DNA from 2 places in the Anaerobutyricum soehngenii genome. Region 2 is predicted to be linked to the other one. Evidence: riboswitches for the same ligand, from Rfam matches in the RefSeq annotation. Region 2 holds a riboswitch; the other holds the start of a gene.
What was found. Region 2 has a riboswitch for cobalamin ahead of FYJ25_RS00830 (M14 family metallopeptidase). Riboswitches for the same ligand answer to the same signal wherever they lie in the genome.
Positions count from the first base shown of each region.

Region 1: another riboswitch for cobalamin. It lies ahead of FYJ25_RS03555 (hypothetical protein); the one in region 2 lies ahead of FYJ25_RS00830 (M14 family metallopeptidase).

Region 1 covers NZ_VULP01000004.1:90,238-95,634, forward strand. The annotation lists gene FYJ25_RS03550 (helix-turn-helix domain-containing protein) at 193-2,121, shown strand; cobalamin riboswitch at 2,322-2,483, shown strand; gene FYJ25_RS03555 (hypothetical protein) at 2,920-3,501, shown strand; gene FYJ25_RS03560 (hypothetical protein) at 3,614-5,397, shown strand, end outside.
Region 2 covers NZ_VULP01000001.1:190,612-196,008, reverse strand. The annotation lists gene FYJ25_RS00840 (threonine/serine exporter family protein) at 1-167, shown strand, start outside; gene FYJ25_RS00835 (MATE family efflux transporter) at 178-1,521, opposite strand; gene FYJ25_RS00830 (M14 family metallopeptidase) at 1,518-2,603, opposite strand; cobalamin riboswitch at 2,906-3,080, opposite strand; gene pdxT (pyridoxal 5'-phosphate synthase glutaminase subunit PdxT) at 3,138-3,713, opposite strand; gene pdxS (pyridoxal 5'-phosphate synthase lyase subunit PdxS) at 3,729-4,613, opposite strand; gene FYJ25_RS00815 (sensor histidine kinase) at 4,797-5,397, opposite strand, start outside.

The DNA.
Region 1 (5,397 bases), on a different contig from region 2:
ATAAGCTGACATATTCTTTACAGAATCACTGCGCATCCTCGCGGAGCGTTTATCTCAGTCGGAGATTGGACTCCCACTGAGACAAATTTGCTGTCACTCACCACCTGAAGGAGGTGGGAGTCTTCTCGACTGAGATAAAATAACAGAGAAAATGAAAGAAAAAGAAATAGAAATAATAGAAGGATAGAGAAAATGAACACAGTGAATGAGACAAAAACATTTTCCTCACTTCCGGAGGAAGAATCAGCTTTATGGGAACGTATGAGAGACACTCTTTTGTGCCTTCAGACAGATAACAGCATTTCGGTAAAAGATCTGGCAAGCAGACTGGCATACTCTACGCAGGAATTCCTTTATCTGGCTGACATTTTCTTTGACAATTCTCTTGATGCAATCAGGGAACAGGTGCAGGGATTAAATATTGAAGAGGATTATACAAATCAAGTCCTTCCATTTGAACGGATTCCTGATAGTTCTATGATAGAATATAAAGTTGTGAGAAGAATGGCACAGACAGTAGAGGCAGATATGCTGCCTTTAGAAGGTGATGTTTTTCAAAACGGAATGGAATATATCGAGAAGGATGTAAAGGAAAAGTGGAAGGAGAGGGAGCGTGCCGGAGAGTATATGCAGTTTTGGTGGCATGATGATTCATACCATTTCTTTTATATGATCGGGCAGGAAGTTCCAAAAGATGCCGGAAGGGAAAGTGAAAAGAAGAGAATTGATATTGGGGCATCGGATTATGCAGTTTTTACGTTAAAAGAGCAATATTGGGATAAACAGGCACCGGATATGATAAAAATGTTGATAAAATATGCGTTATGTGACTGGATAAAGCAAAGTGAAATGCACTATGACAATCGGAAAATGTATTTTATTTCTTTTGAAAACGGACTGTACTCAGTATATCTTCCTCTTGAAAAAAGAATGCATTCGGATTATGTAATGAAAAATAAAAAAGAGGAGAAAAAGATTTATGGAGTTGACGAGTGGATTAGTTATATTGATGAGCATATTACGGAGAATTTAACAGCAAAAGGCCTTGCAAAGCTGTTTCATTATTCCGAGAAACATTTAAAAAATATTTTCCAGCTTTATTATGAAACGAGAATCACCGATTACATAAAACAGAGAAAGCTGTACTTTGCTGCAGAAGAATTAAAAGAAGGAAAGAATCCGGAAAAAGTATGTGCCAAATATCAATTTGCAAGTTATAGCGTTTTTTCTAATGCATTTCGCAAAGAATACGGCGTTGTTCCGGCAAAGTATTACCGAATGGAATTTCAGAATATTGCATGGATCAATTACATTGATGAGCATATTACAGAAGATATCACACCAGAGATGATGGCGGAACATTTTAACTATTCCAGAGACTATTTTCGCAAAGCCTTTCAGGATGATTTTGGAATGGGACTTAGTGCGTATATCAGTCAGAGGAAAATACAAAAAGCAGCCAGAGAATTACGTCAGGGTGTCAAGGTGGCCAGTTTAGCAAAAAAATATGGTTTTAAGTCGAGAAATGGATTTGATAAAGCCTTCCGCAAAGCCTTTTGTACCAGTCCTTCCAAATATGCTAAAGCAAACACAGAAGTTGTTGACTTAAATCAGTTTTACTCAGAATATAAAGATAAAATGAAAGTATCCTTTATGGACATTGATGATATCAAAATGATTGGCTGGACGATTATCCCAAATCGTGGACGGGAAGTAGATATACCGGCACAGGTAGCATTCTGGCTCGATGAGGATTCACCGTACTTCAAGAAAATGAACTCTGTAGCCGGAAGTGCGAATGGGAATGATAAGATTGCCATGTGGTATCATGACCCGGAATGTATCAATATTCAATATGTACTTGGACCGGTTGTAAACAACTTCACGAATGTGCCGGACGATGCTGTGAAAATAGAGATAGCCGCCGGACGATTTGCTGTATTTGAAACAGACCGCGAAAGCGATGTGGATAATCTCGCAGATACCATCCGTATGTTTTCCCGATGTGTTTTTTATGGCTGGATAAAAGAACACCGCGATATGGTCTCTTTACAGAACTTTACTTTTGAAAGATATATCAATAAAAAAGTATACATATATGTTCCGATAAGCGTAAAATAATGAAGATAAAACAAAAGTTGTGTTATCTATAATAAGCCAAAAAAGAAAAATGCCCCGTCAGATTATTTAGTCTGACGGGATTTTTTTCTGCAAAAAATGTCAAGCCTTTTTTAAAAAAATCTAAAAAAGGTTCCAAAATGACGAAAAGACATCCGTCTGGTTGGAATACTTTTTAGAAAAGCCATGTTATAATAAATGTACAAAAAAATACATTCTATTTTAAGAAAGTTGGTACAAACCACACAGGCTTACCCCTACTGTGAAAGCGGATGCCCTCACAAATTACCACTGGATCTTCCGGGAAGGTGTGAAAAGGCAGAAGAAGCTTAAGTCAGGATATTTAAAATAGAATTCTAATGAACAGGACTTTGGGTGGGAGTGCTGAGTACATTCATTCGATATGTTTAGAGAAAACTTTACAGAAGTCAAAAAGCAAGTCTCAGTTTATTTGTTTTTATCCAATTATTTCTATCCGAAAGTCCCACACATAAAATCCTGACACAGCGTTTGGAAATTATAAATATCTGTAATTTTCAAACGGGTAATATCAAAGGAGGTAAAACAACAATATACAGTTATTTCATATGCAGATAATAATGTGAGAGTAGTTGAGACCACAATAAAAAAAGGTTCAGTAGAGAAAGCATATAAGCAGATAAATCGTATAGAAGTTGTTTTAAATCAATATATTGCTAAAGGAGCTATCCGTTGGCAATGGGAGTCGCGACCCCTTAGTAACATGTAGACAAAACCAAAGAATGCTATCTAAATAGCGGAGTTTCTAAAGGAGGAAGATTTATGAAGACTTTAAAAAGAATGCTCGCAGTGATGCTCGCAGTAGTTATGATGATGGGACTTGGTGTAACATCAATGGCAAGGGAAAATGTTTATGATTCAAGTGTATCTGTAGTGTATGAAGTTCAGAAATATCCAGACTCAAGTAAGTATCAGCAGTCTAAGTTACCTACGGCTGCTGAATGGAAAAAAACTTATGTGTTTAATAAAGCAGAAAATAAGACAGCTAAAGATGCTATTGAAGAAACAGCTAAGCAGTTAAGTCCTGAAGCAGGAGCTGTAACAGGAATAAATAAAGATGGTGATACCTATATTGATAGTATCTTTACGCTTCCAACTATTAATAATTATGGAACAGATGAGAATGGAAAAAATACATGGGAAGGATATTACTGGAAGATTATTGTAACAGGTTTAGATGAAGAAGGAAATGAAGTTATTTTTGATTCTCCGGTATATGCTAATAAAATTCCGTTAGGTGTTGAGCATGAATTTACTAATGAATATGATACAACAACATTTCCAATTACATGTACTGTAACTAAGATTACAATGCAATATTGTTATGATTCTATGTCTTGGTAAGTAATAATTAAATGAGAAAAAACACTTAATTTAAAATAAAAATAAAGGGGTGTCGCAGTAATATTTTGATAATTGTAACTGTGACAGCCCCTTTTTAGAAAAGGAAAGAGCTATGGAGAAGATTGATAAAAGACAAAAATATTTTTTTATTCTAATAAGTGTATTGTTTTTCTTTGCATTTTGTAGTAAGCAAAATATTTATGCAGAAGAAGTAAATAGAAATAATATTTTACAGTTAGATACCGTAGAGGGGTATGATACAAGTAAGGGCATTGAAATAACAAAGCCATATGGAGATAATAGATTATATTTTATTCAATATAATTATGGAATAGGTGCAATAAAAGAGCTGGTATTTAAGGGAAAAGTATGTAATGAAAATGTTAAATTAACAGCAGATACGAATCTTACAGTTGGAGATATAGAGCAGGTTGTGGGAAATAAACCAACCGTCAATCAAAATGGGAATGAATACGAAATATCCTATAAAATGGGAGATAAAAAAACAGGAATTAATTCTTGTATTATAAGAGTAAATGCGGAATATGAAGGAAACGAATATGAATATATGTTTGCTTTTGTTGCAAAAACAACAGCAAAAAATAATATTTTATTAAAAGATTATACTAATAACTATGTTTTAGATAATGGACAGATTGTTCAGAATGAGTCTAAAACAGTACAGGTAGTAAAAGTCGGAGCGGATACTAAAGAGGTTTCTGTCGAATGTTTAAGAGAAAGTTCCAAAGCATCAGGAGTGTTAAGCAATGAAAAAAGTGTATTAATGGGCTGGCTTAGTGATGGTTTGACTTATGTAAGAGTGAATGGAGGAAAATATACTAGAGTAAATGCATCAGGTGACAGATTAGGAGAAAATTGGTCTCAGAATATTCCATTAAAAGCTGGGTTAAACATTGTAGATGTTTCTGTAGAAAGAGCGAACTCAGGATATATTAGAAATACAGCAGGATTAGATGCAAATTTAATTAAAGAAGGTTTGACTTTATCAGGAAAAGAATTTAATACTAAATATTTAAATTATTCATATATTATTTATCGAGATGGTGGAGAAACAGGGAATCCATCAATAAATTCAGAGACTTCTTTAAAATATGTGGAAGTAACGCAATTAGGAGATTCTCGGATTGCTATGGCTTCATATCCAGTTAAACAAGAAAACGATGAATATACGATTGCATTGCCATTACAGCTTCCAAAATCAGGAACTACAGTTTATAATAAGATTATTCTTGGTTTAATTCCTACAGATGGCGGCGCAACAGTTGAAATTTTAGATGATGATGCTACTAATTATACAGCATGCGGTGATTGGATTGGTATGTATCATGCAGCTAAGGTTACAAATGCGGACGGTTCAGTAAAAGATTCTATTAAAGTTAGAGTCACAGCATCTGATGGAACCAAAAAAGATTATAAGATGCATCTTCTTCAAACATCTAGTGATGCTTCTGTTAATAAGATTACTTTTAAAAATGCATCATTAAAAACCTGTAATGGAAAAGAAGAAGCGGGAGAAGATACTTCATTTACATCGGATAAGAAAATTTATCAGTATATTCCAAGTGGCAATGTAAGCATGAACATAGTTTCTGCAGAAGGTACTAAAGTTTATGTGAATGATAAACTTGTTACACCAGATGCAGAGGGCAATTATTCAATGGATACCACAGAGATGGTTAATATTGTGAAAGTAGTTGCGGCAGATGGAATTACTAATAATAAATATTATTTTATTAAAGAAAATGAAGATGGTACAGTTCCACTTTTTGCGAAGAGCGAAACAGAGATATCCAAAGCAAAAGAAATGCTTACTGCATGGAACGATAAACGTACTGTAGATGAGAAGAAAAACCTTGTACATAGAGGCTATTGGGA
Region 2 (5,397 bases):
TGGTTCCGGGGCTTTATCTTTACAGAGGATTCTACAACCTTGGTATTATGTCCCTTGCTACTTCCGCAACCTGGTTTGCTTCTGCAATTTTAATCATTCTGGCTCTGCCGCTTGGATTGATCTTTGCCAGAATACTTACCGACAAAACCTTTCGGTATTGTACCTGATCGGATCGCACTATATTTTTCTGCTTCTATTTCTATTGTTCCTTACATAGAGTATCGCCATCGCTGCCGCTGCAATTCCCCAGGATATTGGATAAGATAATGCTACTTTATCCGGGGAAGGATTCTTTGCCATAAGCGCAAATAATGCAACGATCCGGAAGCCGCAGAAACTGATCACCGTTACGATCATTGGCAGAAAGGCCTTTCCAAAGCCTCTTAAATTACTGCTGAAGCATTCAAGAACGGTGTAAAAAAAGTAAAATGGAAAGGTTACTTTTACGATTTCTAATGTCTGCGCTGCTACTGCAGCATCTTTTGTAAATACATTTAAAATCACCGGCATCGCTATGATAAGCAGTATACAGGCAGCAAATGTAATGAGCGATCCTCCAAAAATACAAAGTCTGTTACCCTTTTTGATTCTTTCCCAGTTGCCGGCTCCATAGTTTTGTCCAATAAAGGAAACAACCGCCTGTCCAAGTGCGACAATTGGCAGGTAGACAATTAACTCCACTCTGAAATAGACTGTAAACGATGCTACTGAAGTAACACCTAATGTATTAATCTGTGACTGTATGATAATATTGGACAAGGTGATAATAATTGACTGCACCCCAGCCGGCACACCTACTTTTAGTATATCCGTAAATTCTTTCAGGCTGCAATCTGAAAAACGAATCCGCAGTGCATACGGTTTTTTTAATCGATATAAATGGATCATGACTCCGATAGCCGCAAATGTCTGGGAAAATAACGTTGCAAACGCTGTTCCTTCTACTCCCATATGAAAAACATATAAAAATATAAAATCCGCAAAAACATTGATGATCCCGCCAAAAAACTGATATAGCATCGGTGTTCTGGAATCGCCCAGTGCTCTTAGTACACCGCTTAAAAGATTATAACTGACTACAGATATCATACTGGCCATATAGATACGGAGGTATCGTACTGCGAGTGGAAAAATACTCTCCGGCGTACCCATCCAGGTTAAAAATACCGGAGATAAGACCAGACCGATCACTGTTAAAAAGAAGCCTCCGATTATTCCCGTCCAAAAGATCGTCTGTATCAGTTTCTTTAATTGTTCAAAGCGTCTTGCTCCATAATGTCTTGCCGCAAAGACATTCGTCCCTACAGCCATTCCGTTAAAAAATCCGATCATACAGGTTACGATCAGACCACTGGCTCCAATCGCCGCCGATGCTTTCGTCCCAAGAAGCTGTCCAACAAAAATAAGATCTACTGTACTGTAAAGCTGCTGAATAAGACTCGAACCCAAAAGGGGAAGAGCAAATAAAAGTATGCCCTTCCCTACGCTGCCTTTAGTTAAAGTATGGCTGTTATTTTTCAAATCATATCCTCCCACATCTCACGAGAATGAATTCCGGCATGATCGTCATAATGTTCTTTACGATGTTTATGAAGTTCATCATGTGTATGCTGGTGTGTATTTCCCATATCATCAATACAGATATCATAATGTCCATATGCAATTAATGGAGAATTCTCCGGAACAGAATAAGAAATTGTCTGATACAGAATGATTGCGTCTTCTTTTAAACGAAATTCTTCGATGACATTTCCAAAATAATCTTTTAATTCTCCTAAAAGCTCACCGGCTTTCACAATCTGGCCTGCCTTCTTTTTCGGGAACCAGCAGCCCGCCTTTTCTGAATCAACATAATGTGCATGATTCATATGTTTTGGTACACGCATCTGCATTTCTGCTAACGTTGGTCTTGTCTTTAACATACCGATACGGCGAAGAATATTCTTTACATCTTTCTGTGAGGCGGCTACTTCCTCTTCTGACCACATACCATTACATCCACGCTCAATCAGTACCGATGGAATTCCCAACGTTCCGGCATAATTATATGCTCCACCTTTTCCACTTTGTGACTTCACATAAAATGGCATATCTGCTGCCTGTGCCATTCTTTCTGCTTCCGCTACGGTCTCCTCCGGAGCGTTACCGACACAATAAATAAATGGTGTTAAATCCTCAAACCAATCTCCATTATGTACATCGATATAATAATCTATTTTTGAAAAAATCTCTTTTTCTATAAAATATGCCAGCTTATCCGTATACGTTCCATTCGCATCCCCCGGAAATACCCGGTTGAGATTCTTTCCGTCTTCTGCAGAAACACTGACCGTTCTTGCTTTAAATCCATTTACATTGACAATATGAAGCAGGATAAGAATTCCTTTAATGTCTTTAGGCTGAAGCTTTGCTGCCAGTCCTGTGACACACTCAATTCCTACATATTCTGCATTGTGAATTCCTCCGTCTACTAAAACCGTATGTCCCTCTTCCTGTCCATAGATTAATGTTACGGGTAATTCATCCTCTGTAAAAGGCAGCTTTAAAAATCCACATACCTTTTCACCCTTTTCTACATAAAGATTGCCTAACTGAAATCCCATAAACTTCTACATAACCTCCTTTAACAATACTGTATCTCAAAATGATTCCCATCCATAAAGAGTATTCCGTATATTCAAACAAAAAGTACTCCTAAATTGCCTCTTCTCCTATAGGATGGCTGCTTTTTATGATAAGAAAAAGAGACCTATACTCACTATAAGTCTCTTCATCTATCGTATTCTAAATTTTCAATCATAAATCACCTAATAAATTTGAAATAGATTGGAATCCCAATTCCATCGCAAATCATATAGTCGATTTATGTGCGAGATATACAGCTCTCTTAAAATTCCGTAAGATGAGTTGACTAAACATATAAGCAGTTCTCCTGACTTGGTTCTCCATCGGTACATCCTTCCCAAAATATAATATCTCAGTGGCTTATTGTACAGACTCCCCTTACAGTGACGGATTCGCTCCGGACTCTCACCGGATTCTCTTTTCATCCCTTCGGAACTTATATGCTGTGTATCTAATTCTCATCTATTGTAACATAGGCTTTTTCAGCTGGCAACTGTATCTTAGGGTAAAAGTTAGTTATTACTTACCTTAATTAGTTCTATAAATTTATCATGAATTCTGTCATTTCCAGTTAATTCCGGATGAAATGAGAATGCTAACTGATTTTTGTAAGCAACTCCCACAATTTTTTCCTCTACTTGTGCAAGGATTTCCACATTTTTTTCGACAGATTCAATATACGGAGCGCGGATAAATTCCATAGGAAATGTTCCGATTCCTTTAATCTCTCCCTCATAATAGAAGCTTCCAAGCTGCCTTCCGTATGCATTTCTCTTTACAGTAACCGGTAACGTAGCAAAGCAGCGATTCTCATCGTTTGAAATATTCTGTGCCAGTAAAATAAGACCGGCACAGGTAGCCAAAACCGGAAGACCTTCTTCTATTTTTTTCTTTAAAGGTTCAAACATAGAAAGTTCTTTTAAAAGTCTGCTCTGTACGGTACTTTCTCCGCCCGGCAGAACAAGGCCATCAAAATCCTGTTCTAAATCTTCTGCCTTTCTAAGCTCTACTGTCTCCACACCAAGTCTTTCTAATGCTTTTTCATGTTCTATAAAGGCCCCCTGGACCGCAAGTACCGCAACCTTCATTTTGTTTTCCTCTCTTTATTTTCCTCTCTCTGCCATTAATAACTGAATCTCACTCTCGTTAATGCCGACCATCGCTTCTCCTAAATCAGCAGAAAGCTCTGCAAGCATTTTGGCATCTTTATAATTTGTAACCGCTTTTACAATCGCATCTGCTCTCTTCTTTGGATTACCGGATTTAAAAATACCAGAACCAACGAATACTCCCTCTGCACCAAGCTGCATCATCAATGCCGCATCTGCCGGAGTTGCAACTCCACCGGCTGCGAAATTAACGACTGGGAGTCTTCCGGTATCGTGTACTTTTAACACTAATTCATAAGGAACTCTTAACTCTTTTGCTACTTCAAAAAGTTCATCCTGTCTCATAGAAGTAATGCGTGCAATCTCACGATTCATCATACGCATATGACGTACTGCCTGTACAACATCACCAGTTCCAGGCTCTCCTTTTGTACGGATCATAGAAGCACCTTCATTGATTCTTCTGAGTGCTTCTCCTAAATCTTTTGCTCCACATACAAATGGCACTTTAAACTGTTTTTTATCAATATGATAAACATCATCTGCCGGAGAAAGAACTTCACTCTCATCAATATAATCAATCTCGATTGCTTCAAGAATCTGTGCCTCTGCAAAATGTCCAATACGGCACTTTGCCATAACCGGAATAGAAACTGCTTCCTGAATGCCGCGGATCATCTTTGGATCGCTCATTCTTGAAACTCCACCGGCTGCACGAATATCCGCTGGAATTCTCTCTAACGCCATAACAGCACATGCACCAGCTTCTTCTGCAATCTTTGCCTGCTCCGGAGTAGTAACATCCATGATGACACCACCTTTTAACATCTGAGCAAGTTCTTTATTTAATTCATATTGTTTTTCTGCATTATTATTCATGATAAACTCCTTTCATTTTCCCGATAAAATATTGCCTTTTTCATTTGCATCTGCCCGTATAGTACAGCAAAAATGACCATATTGAAATATCCAATTTAGATATAGTCAATATGGTCACTTTGTTTCTTTTTGGAGTTTATTTTGCTTTTTATTCGCTTTTCCTATCGGTTTAATATAGTCAGTTTAAAATGTCACTGTAATTGTAGTCCCTTTTCCAACTTCGCTTTGAAGATCGAGTTTTGCATCATGAAGTGCAACGATATGTTTTACGATGGCAAGCCCTAAACCGGTTCCTCCAGTCTGTTTTGAACGGCTTTTATCTACGCGGTAGAATCGTTCAAAAATTCTTTTCTGATGTTCTTTTGGAATACCGATTCCAGTATCTTCTACTCTCAAATATGAATGACCTTGTTCACTGTCTACTCTGACCTTTACTGTTCCGTTCTTTTTATTATAGCGAATGGCATTGGCACAAAGATTATTGATCAGCTCGTTTATCATCTCCCGATTTGCAGTGATTTCCTGCGGACCACCTTCATATGTAATAGTCACATCATTTTTTTCCGCATAAATCTGCATATTTTCTACACAGAGTGCTGCTTCTTCAAAAAGGTCAAACTTTTCTACAATGAGCTGGGTATTCGCACTATCTAATTCAGAAAGACGGATAATATCATTGATGAGCGAAAGGAGACGGCGGGCGCTTTTTTCGATTTTCTGGCAGAAAGTTCCAATTTCTTCTGAAGGAACCATGCCATTTTCCATAAGTTCCGCATAACCGGAT